3 regions of the Clostridium sp. 'White wine YQ' genome follow, and region 1 is predicted to be linked to each of the others. Evidence: riboswitches for the same ligand, from Rfam matches in the RefSeq annotation. Region 1 holds a riboswitch; each other region holds the start of a gene.
What was found. A riboswitch is a leader RNA that binds a small molecule or an ion and turns the genes downstream of it on or off. The one in region 1 is predicted to bind S-adenosylmethionine.
Positions count from the first base shown of each region.

Region 2: another riboswitch for S-adenosylmethionine. It lies ahead of PTZ02_RS16375 (O-acetylhomoserine aminocarboxypropyltransferase/cysteine synthase family protein); the one in region 1 lies ahead of metK (methionine adenosyltransferase).
Region 3: another riboswitch for S-adenosylmethionine. It lies ahead of PTZ02_RS18730 (trans-sulfuration enzyme family protein); the one in region 1 lies ahead of metK (methionine adenosyltransferase).

Region 1 is NZ_JAQYUU010000001.1:81,172-86,614, forward strand. It holds gene yyaC (spore protease YyaC) at 145-675, opposite strand; gene PTZ02_RS00420 (hypothetical protein) at 830-1,426, shown strand; tRNA gene PTZ02_RS00425 (tRNA-Thr) at 1,708-1,782, shown strand; tRNA gene PTZ02_RS00430 (tRNA-Tyr) at 1,789-1,874, shown strand; tRNA gene PTZ02_RS00435 (tRNA-Val) at 1,901-1,976, shown strand; tRNA gene PTZ02_RS00440 (tRNA-Thr) at 2,003-2,077, shown strand; tRNA gene PTZ02_RS00445 (tRNA-Tyr) at 2,084-2,169, shown strand; SAM riboswitch class I at 2,306-2,409, shown strand; gene metK (methionine adenosyltransferase) at 2,503-3,678, shown strand; gene nagA (N-acetylglucosamine-6-phosphate deacetylase) at 3,754-4,890, opposite strand; gene recD2 (SF1B family DNA helicase RecD2) at 5,112-5,443, shown strand, end outside.
Region 2 is NZ_JAQYUU010000007.1:117,218-122,660, reverse strand. It holds gene PTZ02_RS16395 (ABC transporter substrate-binding protein) at 1-558, shown strand, start outside; gene PTZ02_RS16390 (ABC transporter permease) at 533-1,285, shown strand; gene PTZ02_RS16385 (ABC transporter ATP-binding protein) at 1,285-1,959, shown strand; gene PTZ02_RS16380 (5-formyltetrahydrofolate cyclo-ligase) at 1,994-2,560, shown strand; SAM riboswitch class I at 2,652-2,787, shown strand; gene PTZ02_RS16375 (O-acetylhomoserine aminocarboxypropyltransferase/cysteine synthase family protein) at 2,946-4,223, shown strand; gene PTZ02_RS16370 (homoserine dehydrogenase) at 4,279-5,443, shown strand, end outside.
Region 3 is NZ_JAQYUU010000011.1:52,832-58,274, reverse strand. It holds gene PTZ02_RS18740 (MFS transporter) at 1-487, opposite strand, end outside; gene PTZ02_RS18735 (trans-sulfuration enzyme family protein) at 585-1,718, opposite strand; gene PTZ02_RS18730 (trans-sulfuration enzyme family protein) at 1,724-2,884, opposite strand; SAM riboswitch class I at 2,970-3,086, opposite strand; gene PTZ02_RS18725 (lactate utilization protein) at 3,185-3,826, opposite strand; gene PTZ02_RS18720 (SEC-C metal-binding domain-containing protein) at 3,922-4,425, opposite strand; gene PTZ02_RS18715 (CxxH/CxxC protein) at 4,540-4,698, opposite strand; gene PTZ02_RS18710 (MBL fold metallo-hydrolase) at 4,715-5,443, opposite strand, start outside.

The DNA of each region.
Region 1 (5,443 bases):
TTAGCAATATCAGTACTATATTCTTTTTTGACGATTTTTTAACCATCCTTTAAGTTTTTTAAAATTTTTGAGGTTAATAGTTAAAGTAATAACTAATAATTTAGTACTTTAACTATTAACTTTTTTTACTTTTTAGACCATTTTTTATTTTGTGCTTGATGAAAGATAATAACTATGAACAATTCCTTTAACAATAACTTTACACATTTCAAATATAAGGGATAGTCGAATTGATCTATTTGAAAAAATTTCGGAATTATTACTTGTATCGACTATACCAATAATTGAGACGTCCCCTACTTTAGGAAGTTTTTTTCCTACGCCTTTCCCAGGATGAATCGGGTAATCTCTCACGTGTATTTCACCCACAGAATCAGTATCACCAAGACAGGCATCAATACCTATAATTAAGGCGTTAGGATGCTTTACATATATCTCCTGAAGCTTGTCGTCTATATTTAATGCATGAATAGGTGAGTTTAAGGTTCCGTATACAGGGATAGGAAGTAAGGTGTCAATTAATAGGGTTCCAACCATTGGGCCAAGGCAATCCCCAATACATTTATCTGTACCTATACATATTATTATGGTTTCATTATTAATATAATCTTTTAAAAAGTATGCCAGTTCATAATAGGACATAGGGTCTTTATATGAGACTTTAACCTTATTCAAAGAAATTCCCCTTTCTTAAAACTGAAATAAAAGTATAACCTAAGTAGAAATTTAAAAGGTACTATACTATATATGAAGGGAATATTAAATTTATTAAAAAAAGTATAAATACATAAAAAAGTGGCAATAAAACTAAATAGTGTGAGGTGATTAAATGAATAAAAAGATTCTAACTATAATTGTTATTATTGCTACAGCTGTTAGTGTGTATTTTATATTGAAGCCTTTAAATAACGAAAATGAAAAAGGTAGCAGTGTACAAGTGAATAAGCAAACTTCAGAAAAAAAGGTAGCAAATTCTGAAAAAAGTACTAAACAAGAAACAAAAAAGGAAGATGTTAAAACACAAGAGGAACCAGCTAAAAAAGCAGAAAAAGAGGACAAAGATGACAAAGATGACAAAGGGGAAGTAATACCTGAAAAAAGCTACACAGATAATAGTAAGAAAGTAAAAGATAATGAAGATGATGCTTTAACAGCAGCAATGATATTTAAAGTTGATAAGAGTACAATTGAAAGTAAGATGTCTTTGACAAGCAAAGCTAAATTATTATTTTATGCAAAACGCTTATCTAGCTTTGATTTTGCAAGGATTAAACAGATACTAGCATCTGACGATGAAGTTAATGGAGCAAAAGAAATTTTTAGGATACTTAAAAGTAGACTAAATTCTAATGAATATAACGAAGTTAAGGGGATTCTTAATCCATATATAAATACAGACAAGATTGAGCAATACATTGATACATAAAATGCTATTTTAATAGTTGGGTTTTATAATTTCTATGCTGAAGCTTGAACTTATTGTAGAAATGTGAGATTATTGATATAGTAGATATATTACAAGGATAATAAAGGATAATGAAGGAATAGAGAGTTAATTTTGCTATATGAGTAAATATAGGGGTTGAAACTTATTTGTTATCCCCTTATACTATTCATTGTCGGTCAACGTAGTTAGGTAAATAATGAATAGTATATAATTTGTAAATAGTATTCATAATAAAGTGTATAATGATTAATTAATAATATGCTGGCATGGCTCAACGGTAGAGCAGCTGACTTGTAATCAGCAGGTTGAATGTACGATTCCTATTGCCAGCTCCATTATATGGAGGAGTTCCCGAGTGGACCAAGGGGGCAGACTGTAAATCTGTTGCGTTATCGCTTCGATGTTTCGAATCCGTCCTCCTCCACCAAATAATTAATCATTTTTTACAAATAAGGGCGCATAGCTCAGCTGGGAGAGCACCTGCCTTACAAGCAGGGGGTCACAGGTTCGAACCCTGTTGTGCCCACCATTATAACTATAAAAAATTAATAATATGCTGGCATGGCTCAACGGTAGAGCAGCTGACTTGTAATCAGCAGGTTGTAGGTTCGATTCCTATTGCCAGCTCCATTATATGGAGGAGTTCCCGAGTGGCCAAAGGGGGCAGACTGTAAATCTGTTGCGTGATCGCTTCGATGGTTCGAATCCGTCCTCCTCCACCAAAAGTAGACATTTGTCTACTTTTTTTATTTAAAAGAATAATAAAATAAGTTATTAAAAATAATTTTTATATAGACTTATTTTATATTGACATACATAATATAAAGTGTTAGAATCATATAGCGTAAAAATAAATAACTCTTATCAAGAGAGGCGGAGGGAAAGGGCCCGATGAAACCCGGCAACCTGTGTGTACACAAGGTGCCAATTCCTGCAGGATTTATATTTCTGCGAGATAAGAGAGAGAATAGTATTATTAGTCTCTTCTTATCGAGGAGACTTTATTTTTTGGAAAAATAAAGTCTGAGTATTGTTTTAAATGAAAGGAGAAAAAAATGAAAAGATTATTTACTTCAGAATCAGTTACAGAAGGACATCCAGATAAAATCTGTGATCAAATTTCGGATTCAATATTAGACGACATTATCTCTAAAGATCCATATGCAAGAGTAGCTTGTGAAACTACTGTTACTACAGGTATGGTTATGGTAATGGGAGAAATATCTACATCATGTTATGTGGACATTCCTAAAATCGTAAGAAAAACAGTAAAAGAGATTGGATATGATAGAGCAAAATTTGGCTTTGACTGCGAAACATGTGCAGTATTAACTACAATAGACGAACAATCTTCAGATATAGCACAAGGTGTTGATGAGGCTCTTGAATCAAGAGAAGGGGATATGGACAAGATTGATGCAGTTGGTGCTGGAGACCAAGGTATGATGTTTGGATTTGCAACAAATGAAACTCCAGAATTTATGCCTGCACCGATAGCAATGGCTCATAGACTTTCAAGAAGATTATCAGAAGTAAGAAAGAATGGTACATTAGAATATTTAAGACCAGATGGAAAGACTCAAGTAACAGTTGAGTATGATGGAGATAAAGTTAAAAGAATTGATGCAATAGTTATTTCAACTCAACATGGACCAGAGGTAACTCAAGAACAAATAAAAACAGATATGATTGAACATGTAATTAAAGCTGTTATACCTGCTGAATTATTAGACGGTGAAACAAAATATTACATAAATCCAACTGGAAGATTTGTTATTGGAGGACCACAAGGAGATTCTGGGCTAACAGGAAGAAAAATTATTGTTGATACCTATGGTGGATACGGAAGACACGGTGGTGGAGCATTCTCTGGTAAAGATCCAACTAAGGTTGATAGAAGTGCTGCTTATGCTGCAAGATGGGTAGCTAAAAACTTAGTTGCTGCAGGTGTAGCAACTAAATTGGAAATAGAATTAGCATATGCGATTGGAGTTGCAAAACCAGTTTCTATAGAAGTTGATACTTTTGGCACTGGAAAAATAGCTGATGATAAGATAGTAGAAATCATAAATAAGGTTTTCGACTTAAGACCAGCTGCTATAATAAGAGATCTAGACTTAAGAAGACCAATATTTAAGCAAACTGCTGCTTATGGTCACTTTGGAAGAACAGATTTAAACCTTCCATGGGAAGAATTAAACAGAGTTGAAGAAATAAAAACTTTACTATAATAAAAAATTAAAGTAATAGTTTTTTACAATGAAATACCCCCAGGATGTCACTGACATTCTGGGGGTATTTGTTTGTTATGCTTTAAATATAATTTTTCCGTTTACAATTGAATATTTAATATTAATATTATCATCAAATAAAACTAAATCTGCATCAAAACCTTCTTTGATTAAGCCTTTTTTATTATCAACTTTGCAGTGTCTAGCTGGATTATAAGTAGCCATTTTAACAACTTCATACAAAGGATAATTAGAATTATCAAAAACATTCTTAACAGCTTTATCAAGAGTTAAGATTGAACCTGCTAATGCTCCATTTTCAAGTCTAGCAGCACCATCCTTTACAAAAACAGGCTGACCTCCTAAGGAATATTCTCCTTCAGGCATACAACAAGCTTCCATTGCATCAGTAATTAATAAAACCTTATCTGTAGTTTTAGTTTTGTAAGCCACTCTTAGAGATGGGTAAGCAATGTGAATTCCATCAGAGATAGTTTCTGTAGTAATATCCGTATCAAAAATTGCACCAATAGCTCCTGGTTCTCTATGATGTAGTCCAGTCATTGCATTGAATAAATGAGTTGAATGAGAAATTCCAGCCTTGATACCAGAAACCACTTCATTATAAGTTGCTTTTGTATGACCAACTGAAACTCTTACTCCTTTAGAATTTAAGTAAGATATCAATTCAAGAGCACCATCAACTTCTGGTGCAACTGTAATAGAAGTAACTGCATCTTCAAATCCACTAACCATATTGTTATATGTTTCAATTGATGGTTTTTGTAAGAAGTTAGGATTTTGTGCACCTATAGCTTGTGGGCTAATAAAAGGCCCTTCTAAGTGAGCACCTAAGACATTTGCTCCATCAGTACCATGAGTCTTAGCATATGATATTGCTTCCATTGATTTATGAATATCTTCAACTGCTACTGTCATTGTGGTTGGAGTAAAGGATGTTGTTCCATGCTTTACTATATTTTTAGCTATTTCATTTATAGCTTCAAAGGTGCCGTTCATTGTGTCATAACCACCAGCACCATGGATATGAACATCTATAAATCCAGCAGATAGATATAATCCTTCGCCATCGATTATTTCATTAGTATCATAGCTTGAGGGATTTAGTGATTTTATTTTTCCGTCTTCAATAAGAACAGAACCTTTTTCAATTTTATCTAAGTAAATTATATTGACATTTTTAATTAACATTAATGTCACCCCCTAAAAATAGAATAGCTTCAAATACTATTTCAGTCAACTATTAAAGAGCGATTTAAATAGTATAAATTGTGGTATAATCTTAGTATATATAATTCTTTGATAAATAATATATAAGTTAAATAGTTGAATTATATAGGGTTTTATGTTTAATTAATAAATTAAGTTTCTCATGAAAAACCCTATAGTTATACTTAAGCAGGAGAGATGTTATGGAAGAAGTAAGTGGAGTTGTGGAAAGTATAGTTTTTCATAACGAAGATAATGGATATATGGTTGCAAAGCTTTCAAATGGAACCACAACTTTTACAGCAGTAGGTGTTGTACCTTATATTAAGGAAGGACAAAACTTAAAGATAAAAGGAGAGTGGGTCTTGCACCCGAGCTTTGGAAGACAAATAAAGATAGAGGAATGTGAAGAAATAGTGCCTAATACAGTTGAAGGCATTGAAAAATACTTATCTTCAGGTGTAATATATGGAATTGGGCCAATTACATCAAAGAAAATTATTGCTAAATTTGGTGAAGAGTCTTTAGATATTTT
Region 2 (5,443 bases), on a different contig from region 1:
CCAGATATAGTATTAAGATATATTTTAAAAGAAAAAGGAATTAATGCAGATAGTGATGTGAAGTTTAATTATCTTAACGGTTCTACCGAACTTGCTCCAAATTTTATATCAGGAAAAGTTAAGACTGCAGTAGTACCAGAACCAATGCTTTCAACAATATTAAAGAAAAAATCAGATACTAAAATATTACTTGATTTAAATGAAGAATGGAAAAAGTTAAATTCCTCTGAAAATGGATATCCTCAAAGTTCTTTAATAATAAAAAATCAAGTAGCAAAGGATTATAAAACTTCAGTAGATAAATTTATTGATTTATACAGAGAAAGCTGTGAGTGGACTAATACAAATCCAAAGGAATTAGGAGATTATGTTGAGGAACTAGGAATTGGTGTTAAAAAGGAAGACTTATCTCAAGCATTAAAAAGAGCAAACATTAAATTTGCAGATGCAGAGGATTTAAAGAAAGATTATAATATTTATTTTAAGGTGCTAATGGAAAATGCACCAAAGACAATAGGAGAAAAAATACCAGATGATAATGCATATTATAAAAAATAAAAAATATATGCTAATTGGAACTGCATTACTAATATTAGTATGGTGGATTGTTAGCGATATATTAAGCAATGCAATTATATTGCCTTCTCCAAGAGAAACTCTAGATTCATTAGAGATTATAGTTAGTGATAAATCATTTGCTTATACATTAATGGCAACATTACAAAGGTGTATATTGGGATTTGTAATTTCTTTAATTTTTGCTTCAATAGTAGGAATAATTGCAGCCTTAAATAAGAAAATACTTGAGATGTTACAACCTACCATGGCACTTTTAGAGACTGTCCCTACTATGGCAATAATTGTACTTGCTCTAATTTGGCTTACAAATGAAAAAGCACCCATTTTACTTGCTTCAATCGTTGTATTTCCAGTTATCTATGAAGCAGTTATTCAAGGGATTGTTGGTATAGATAAAAGCGTAATTTCTATGACAAAGGTGTATAAGGTAGGAATAACTGATAGTATTAGATATATTTACATTCCAAGTATGGCTAAAAGTGTTTTTGGGGTGCTTTCATCAGTGATAGGATTGTGTTTAAAGATGGTTATAGGTGGTGAAGTGCTAGGACAACCTAACTATGGAGTAGGAACAAGTATTCAAATGGAAAAAATGCAGTTAAATACTGCAGGAGTTTTTAGTTGGATAGTAATTTTAGTTATTTTTGTTTTATTTATAGAATCTATAATTAAACTAATGACTAAAAGATGGAGGACTTTTAATTAATGAGTGATTTTTATTTGGAAAACGTGATAAAAGAGTTTGGTGATTTACGTGTCCTAGATGATATTTCTATAAAGTTTCAAGAAGAGAAGATAACATGTATATTAGGACCTTCTGGCTGTGGGAAAAGTACGTTGTTAAATATAATTTCAGGGATAGATAAGGATTACCAGGGAAATGTAGTTGGTTTTGATGAAAAAGAAATAAGTTTCGTTTTTCAAGAAGATAGATTAATACCTTGGCTTAAAACTAAGGATAATATAGAAATTGTTCTTAAAAAGAAGTATAAAATAGAAGAGAGAAAAGAATTAATATATAAGTACACTTCAATGATGGGTATAGATAAATATTTAAATTTCTATCCTAATGAGCTAAGTGGCGGAATGAAACAAAGAGTTAGTCTTGCAAGAGCTCTATCTTACGGTGGAGAAATAATTATCATGGATGAGCCATTTAAAACTATAGATGTAAAGAATAAAAATAAACTTATAAAAGATTTTAAGACAATACAAAATGAAGAAAAAAAGACAGTGATTTTTGTAACTCATGACATAGATGAATGTTTAGAGCTTGGAGACGAAATATATATATTAACAGATAAACCAACTAAAATTAAAAGAAAAGTGAATAGTAACATATCTAAAAAAGAAATACTAGAAATAGTTGAAATGGACTAATAAACTGTAATATCGTAAAAATGAGGATTGAGTTATGGAGAAAAAATTAATTAGAGAAAATATAATTAAAAAAAGAGATTTAATTGATGCAGGCATAAAAAAAATATATGATGTGAAAATTAAAGAACTTTTAATGAATTTTGATTTGTATAATCTATCAAACAGCATTTTTATTTTTGTAGGTTTTGGGAACGAAGTTGAAACAATGAATTTAATCAAAGATGCTTTAGAAAAAAATAAAAGAGTTTATGTTCCTAAGATTGATAACAAAAATAAAGAAATGAAGGTAATTAGAATTAAATCTATAGGTGAACTAAAACCTGGATTTTGGGGGATATTAGAACCAGAATCTAATGAGGAACTAAATGAAAAGTTAGATTTGATAATAATGCCAGGGGTAGCATTTACAAGAAGTGGAGAAAGGGTAGGATATGGAGGAGGATATTATGATAAGTTTTTGGAAAAAACGGATCTAAAGATTCCTAAAGTAGTACTCGCATTTTCGCTTCAAGTCTTAGAAGAATTACCACAAGAAAGCTTTGATATTAAGGTGAATTATATTATTACAGAGAATGAAATAATTGATTGTAAAACTCTATAAATATTTAATATAGAAATGCAATATTTTTCAAAAAAATAGTTGCATTTTATTTTTTTACCATTATAATATAATTAATTAAATAATCGATGGTCTTTTATCAAGAATGGTGGAGGGACTGGCCCTATGAAACCTAGCAACAGCTAACATTCATTAAGTTAGAATTGTGCTAAATCCTGCAGGTACAGAAATTTTCTTAGTTAAATTCTGGTTATCCTGATAGATAAGAGAAAGAGTAATTTTGCGTATATAATTATGCTTTATTAGCTATTTCTACTTATCTTATAGTAGAAATAGCTTTTTTTACTATAAGATAAGCAGCAGTAATGATGATAGCTGTTTATGTTTGGTAAGAGGCCACCTTATAATAAAAAGGGGGCTTTTTTTAATGAGTAAAAATTTTAGCTTGGGAACAATCGCAGTACAAGGAGGGTATAAGCCAAATCCAGGTGAACCAAGGGTTTTACCAATATTTCAAAGTACTAGTTACCAACAAGGAGATCCAGATCATGTTGCAAAATTATTTGGATTAGAAGCAGAAGGACATCTTTATACAAGAATAAGTAATCCAACTATAGCTGCCTACGAAGAAAAGTATGCAGCACTGCAAGGAGGCGTTGCAGCTGTAGCAACCTCCTCAGGTCAAGCAGCTATATTTTATGCAATAGCCAATATAGCTAAAGCAGGGGATCATATTATATCAACATCTGCTCTTTATGGGGGAACATTTAATTTATTCAATATTAACTTAAGAAAATTTGGTATTGATGTAACATTTGTAGATCCTGAAGCAAGTGAAGAGGAAATACTAGCCTTAGCTAAAGAAAATACAAAAGCTATATATGGAGAAATAATAGGGAATCCAGGCTTGAATATATTAGATTTAGATAAGTTTTCTAGGGTAGCAAAAAAAATTGGGGTGCCATTAATTGTAGATAATACAGTACCATCTCCATATTTGTGCAATCCATTTGAGTTTGGAGCTAATATAGTTGTTCACTCTACAACTAAATATTCAGACGGGCACGCTGTTGCAGTTGGGGGAATAATTGTAGATGGAGGAAATTTTGATTGGGCAAATGGAAAGTTTCCGGAATTCACAGAGCCTGATTCAAGTTATCATGGTATAAAATATATTGAGGCTTTTGGAAAAGCTGCATATGCAGTTAAGGCAAGAGTAACTTTATTAAGAGATTTAGGGGCGGCACCTAGTCCATTTAATGCATTTTTAACTAATTTAGGACTAGAGACTTTACACTTAAGAATGGAAAGACATTCGTTAAATGCATTAAAGTTAGCTGAATTTCTATCTCAGCATCCAAAGGTTTCTTGGGTTAACTATCCATACTTAGAAGGAAATTCTCAATATGAAAGAGCTCAAAAATACCTTAAGGGTGGAGCAAGTGGAGTACTTACGTTTGGTATTAAAGGAGGGGTAGAAGAAGGGAAGAAGCTTATTAAAAACTTAGAAATTGCGACCCTAGTTGTTAATTTAGGTGATGCAAGAACTTATATTTTACACCCAGCAAGTACAACTCATGCTCAGCTTTCAGAGGAGGAGCAAAAGGCAAGTGGAGTAAGTCCAGATCTTTTGAGAATCTCTGTTGGTATTGAAGATACAGAGGATTTAATAAGAGATTTTGAGCAGGCATTAAATTTACTATAATTACTATAAAATTTAATATTGTAGACAAGTAATTGTACGGAGGGGCTATATTATAATGGTTAGGATATCTTTATTAGGATATGGAGTGGTAGGAACAGGATTAATTGAATTATTAGAAAATAATAAAGACAAGTTAGAGAATATAGAAGTAGTGTCTATTTTAGTGAGAAGTTTTGAAAAGCATAAAAATAAAAAATTTAGTGAAATACTAACAACGGATATAGAAGAATTTTTTAGCAAAGATACAGACATAGTTGTTGAGGTGATGGGTGGAATAAATCCAGCATATGACTTTGTGAAAAGGGCTTTAAGCTTAGGGCGAAATGTTGTAACGGCAAATAAGGATTTGATAGCAGAGTATGGGGGAAAGCTAATTGACCTTGCAAGAAAAAAGGGTGTTAATCTAAAATTCGAAGCTTCAGTAGGAGGGGGTATTCCTTTACTTAAGCCTTTGCTTGAATCCTTGGAGGGAAATGAAATAAAAAGCATAACAGGTATACTGAATGGAACTACAAATTTTATATTAACTAAAATGAGTAGGGAAAATCTTTGCTATAGTAAAGCATTAAGAGAGGCTCAAAAGCAAGGCTTTGCAGAAGCAAATCCAGAGTCAGATGTTCTGGGATATGATGCAGCTAGAAAATTAGCAATATTATCAACCTTAGCCTACAAGAAAAAGATCTCTTGGAAAGATATAAATACCAAAGGAATAACAAACTTGGAAAGGCAGGATTTTATATATGCCAAGGAACTCGGATATCAGATAAAACTAATTGCAGTCAGTAGAAAAGTTAAGGACGAAGTATATGCATCAGTTGAACCAGCACTAATTGATGGGGATAGTTTATTCTCACAAATAAATTATGAAGTAAATGGAGTTATATTTCATGGAGATGCAGTTGGGGATGTAAGCTTTATTGGAAAAGGTGCAGGTATGTTACCTACTGCATCAGCTGTATATAGTGATATTTTAGATATAATAAAGGGAAGAGGAGAACTTCCAACTAAATATGTGGAAGAAGTGATTATAAAGGAAACGATATATGATAAGTCATCCCTACTTATAAGAATGAATACAAATGATAAGAGGAGTGCAATAAAGGCTGTTAGAGACAAGTTCAGTAAAGCTCAATTAGTTGGTGAAAAAAAAGATGAAATTGCATTCTACTTAGAAATAGAAAGTGAAATAGAAATTATTAAACTGTTAAATGCATTAATTA
Region 3 (5,443 bases), on a different contig from region 1:
ATACTATAAATCCACCTAAAGGAGGACCAACCATAGAGCCTAATGCAACAAATGTTCCATTAAGTCCAAGCGCTCTTCCTCTTTCATTCGCAGGGAATACATGCGTAATTATTCCCTGATTTGTTGCCATAGTTCCTGCAGCTCCAATTGCTTGAATAACTCTTGCTATTACAAGCATTACTAAGGAATTAGATAAACCACATAATAATGATCCAATGGTAAAGATCACTATTCCTATTTTAAACATCTTAGTTTTACCTTTAATGTCTCCAAGTCTTCCAAATATTAAAATAGTTCCTACAATAATTATTAAATAACTTGATACCACCCATCCAATTGATGCCATGCTAACAGATAATTTTTTAGCCATAACTGGTAGGGCTACATTTACAATACTACTATCTAAGGTTGACATAAATGTTAGTAGCACTGTAGTAAACAATATCGTCCATCTTCTCTTATATACTGCATTATTTGTTTGCTCCATATATATTCTCCTTCATACGTTTGATGTACAATAAGCCTAAAAACAGAGATTCAACTTTTATTGAATCTCTGTTTTTAGTATTTTATCATAACTTAGATTATATTATAGCTTTACTAAAACTTTCAACTAAATCTTCAAATTCTTCAAGTCCAACAGATACCCTGATTAATGTATCACTCACTCCAAGTGCTTCTCTTTCTTCTCTTGGAATAGCTGCATGAGACATTTTAGCTGGATATGAAACTATAGTTTCCACTCCTCCTAAGGATACTGCAAAAGCTGCATTTTCTATATTATTTAAGAAATATTTTGTTTGTTCCAAAGTCTTAAACTTAAAAGAAAGTACTGCTCCAGCTCCTGACGCTTGAGAGAAGTGAATTTCTTTTCCTGGATGTCCTTCTATTCCTGGATAATAAACCTCTTCAACTTGTTCTTTTTCACTTAACCACTTAGAGAGTTTTCCGGCTGTTTCTTGATGTGCATCTAGTCTTACTTTAAGGGTTTTAATTCCCCTAAGTAATAACCAGCAATCCTGTGGTCCTAATATCGCCCCGAAAGAATTTTGAATTGCATATATTCTATCTGCTAAGTCCTTATTTTTTGCTACTGCTAAACCACCAACTACATCACTATGCCCACCTATAAATTTAGTTGCACTATGTACCACAATATCTGCTCCTAAGTCTAAAGGTTTTTGAAGATATGGTGACATAAAAGTATTATCTACTATAACAAGTATGTCCTTTTCTTTTGCTATTGAGATAGCACCTTTTAAGTCAGTTATCTTTAATAATGGATTTGAAGGTGTCTCTAAAAATATTGCTTTTGTATTTTCTTTAATAGCTTTTCTTATATTCTCTACATCAGAAGCATCTACAAAAGTAAATTCTATATTGAATCTGCTTAAAACTTTAGTAGTTATTCTATAAGTTCCCCCATAAACATCTTCACAAATTACTATGTGATCTCCTGCAGAAAATATTGATAAAACTGATGAAGTGGCTGCCATTCCAGATGAAAAAGCAAATCCCTTATATCCATTTTCAAGCTGTGCTATAGTGTTTTCTAATGCTTCTCTTGTAGGATTTCCACTTCTTGAATAATCATACTTCCCAAAGTTATCGATATCTCTTTGATGATAAGTTGATGCTTGATATATTGGTATACTTAATGCCCCAGTTTCTTCATCTATTTCGTTGCCATTATGAATTAATTTTGTTCCAAATCTCATTTATATCACCCCAATGCATATTCTAAATCTTCAATTAAATCATTAACATTCTCAATTCCAACAGAAAGTCTAAGAAGCGTTTTTGTTACCCCAAGCTTTTCTTTTATTTCATCTGGAACCTCTGCATGTGTTTGAGTTTGAGGATATGTAATCAAGCTTTCTACTCCCCCTAAGCTTTCAGCAAAAGTTATAACCTTTACTTTCTTTAATACCTTTGCTACATCCTCCACATCTTTAACTTTAAATGAAATCATTGCTCCAAAGCCAGTAGATTGTTTTTTAGATATTTCATATCCCTTAGATTCTGGGAGTCCCACATAAAATACCTCTTCTACCTTTGGATGCTTCTTTAAGAATTCAGCGATTTTTATTGCATTTTCTTGGCTTTTCTCCATTCTTATATGAAGAGTCTTAATACCTCTTAATAAAAGCCATGAATCAAATGGTGATAATGTTGCCCCAGTAGATTTATGATAAAATCTTAATTTTTCATCTATTTCCTCATCATTTGTTGCTATGAATCCTGCTAATGTATCATTGTGTCCTCCTAAAAATTTAGTTCCACTATGAACTACAATATCAGCACCTAAGCTTAATGGTTTTTGGAAATATGGTGTTAAAAACGTATTATCTACGATTACCTTAATTCCCTTTTCTTTTGCAATTTCAACTATAGCTTTTATATCAGCAACCTTCATCATAGGATTTGATGGAGTTTCAACAAAAATTGCTTTAGTATTTTCTTTAATATTATTTATTACATCATTTAGATCTGTAGTATCAACAAATGTATGTTGAATTCCAAAAGGTTCATAAATATCTCTAAATAATCTAAAGGTACCTCCATATAAATCATCTGAAACAATAATATGATCTCCTGCCTTAAACAAATTAATTATAGCTGTTATGGCTGCTACCCCTGTAGAAAAACCTATGCCCCATTTAGCTCCCTCTAACTTAGCAACCGTACTCTCTACTTCTTCTCTCGTAGGATTTTGAAGTCTAGAGTAATCATATCCAGTACTTTCATTTAAACCACCATGTTTGAAGGTAGCCGTTTGATAAATTGGAAAACTTATTGACCCTGTTAGTGGATCAAATCCTTTATCTCCATGTACTGCTGTCGTTTCAAATCTTAATACGTTTTTTTCACACTCTCCACACATATATAATGCCCCCTTAATATTTTTGGAAAATAAAAAATGCCAGAGAATAAACCCTGACATTGTGATAAACAGCAACAGAAATCTATTCTCATCTACCAGTTAATTAAAACTGCAGGAATTAGCACCAATACATAAGTTAAATGGAACCTACGCTGGTTGCTGGGCTTCATAGGGCCAGTCCCTCCACCTCTCGTGATAAGATTATAAAATTATTATTTAATTTATAAGTATTATATACACCTTTTGGTTTTTTTGTCAAACCTTTTTATGAAACTTAAGATATATATTTTAAATTTATTTCTAATATCCAAGTTCCTCATTTAAGAAAATCACATGGATTCTATCCTTATCCCCTTGGCTTTTTATCACTGTATATTCTCTACATATCCTATCTGGTGATTTACAATCCATGCAATAACCAACCCTAGTACAAGGAGTTGCTTTGTTAAGTCTCTTTGCATTTGCCGGAGCTGAAACTGCCCTATTTCTCTTTATTGCTTCATCTAAGTCCTTAACTATTTTATTAATTCCAGCTACTATTATTACCTTATCTGGTCCATATAATATAGCTGCTACTCTATTACCATTCCCATCAACGTTATATATTTCACCACTTTCAGTTATTGCATTAGAGCTAGCAAAATATGCATCACTAAAAAATGATTGTCTAAATATATTTTTTATTTCTTCTCCTGTTAAACCTTCTTCATATCTATCTAAAAAATCATATCTATTACTTCTTAAGTGTTCTATTACCCCTGTTTCAAAAAGTGTCATTGAACCACCACAAGCTACTTTAGAACCTTCTTTAACAAGTTCCTTGATTTTATCAATTAACTCATCCTTCGAATTTACAAGGTATCCGTTCATATTATTTTTATTTAGTGCATCTATTACTCTCTCAATTTTTTTCTCTTTAACATAAGCTATACTACTATCCATAACTATCCCCTCCTAAATAATATTATATCACCATAATAAATTAAAAAAAATTAGGAATCCCTTTAAAGGATTCCTAATTTATAATTATCTTTATGTTATTTTCCTGCTCCACAGCACTTCTTGTATTTCTTTCCGCTTCCGCATGGACAAGGATCATTTCTTCCAATTTTGTTTTCGTTTCTTACTGTTTTAGAATCTTTGTATTTTCTAGCTATTTCTTCTCTCTTTTCAACAGAGAAAATTCCATCCCATTGTGGTAACTCATACAAATACTCAGCCTTAGCATCTAACATATTAAAGTATAAGTTCTCAAAATCTATATCAAAAGTTAATTCTTCCTCTGCAGTAACTTTTTCTAAATCAAATGGAGTCTTTAAACTATCATTAACACCATCCACAAATCCCATTACAAACTCATTAGATGCATTAAATTCTTTAGCCAAAGCTTCTATGCTTATTTTGACTACTTCATTGTGGTTAGCTAGTAACTTTTTGTAAATTCTAGTTTCTATGTCACTATATTCTTCCCAAAAAGCTTCTTCTCCTCTTGTTTTAACATATTCTACAACCATGTCGGTCCATTGTTTGTAAAGACTCATTTTATCTTCTCCTCTTCTTTAATTATGTTTATTATAAGGCTTTTATGAACTTAATCAACTATTACGACCAAAACCCTATGAAAAATTATACTAAAGCTTATATGTAATAGCAAGTTATCCCTGTTTTTCCAAGGAATAGCTTGCATCTTTTTCACAAAAACTACATACTCCTTCTTGAACCTTCTCCAAGATTGGAAATGTTTCTTTCTCTACAATGAATTCATCTAAAGCTTCGTCTATATGTTCCTCACATGCTAATATTTTGTTATCCATATAGTTTTCTCTCCTTTTAGAATTCTATATAATTACTTGGTCTATGCCTTTCAGCAATTGCTACTCCAAGATCTACATTTACCTTAATATTGTTCTCATTAAGTACATTAATTACTGTTTGATATGCTAAATCAGGGTGATTATTTGTATTACTTAAGTGACCTAAAAATAAATTCTTAAGCTTTCCATTAGAAAATAAATCTACTATAGCTTTGCCACAATCTTCATTTGATAAATGGCCTATTTCACTTAAAATTCTTCTTTTTAGAACATAAGGATATGGTCCATACTTTAACATCTCAATATCATGATTGCTCTCTAGTAGTATTACCTCAGAGTCTCTTATATTATCCCTTATTTCCTCTGTAAATGTTCCAAAGTCAGTTGCCACACTAGCTTGCTTTCCTTTAGAAAAGAAGGTATATCCAACTGGTCCTGCTGCATCATGTGGAATATTAAATGATTTAACACTAATATCTTTTATTTCTACAGTAGTTCGCTTGTCCATCACTCTTATATTATGTTCTTTTATTTTTCCTAAACCTGATTCCATTGCACACCAAGTAGAATCATTTGCGTAGATTGGAATATCATATTTTCTAGATATTACTCCAACCCCTTTAATATGATCTGTATGCTCATGAGTTATAAATATCCCATCTAATTCTTTTGGATTTTGCCCTATGGATTCAAGAGCTTCATCTATCTTTTTTCCTGGAAGACCTGCATCTACCAAGATTTTTGC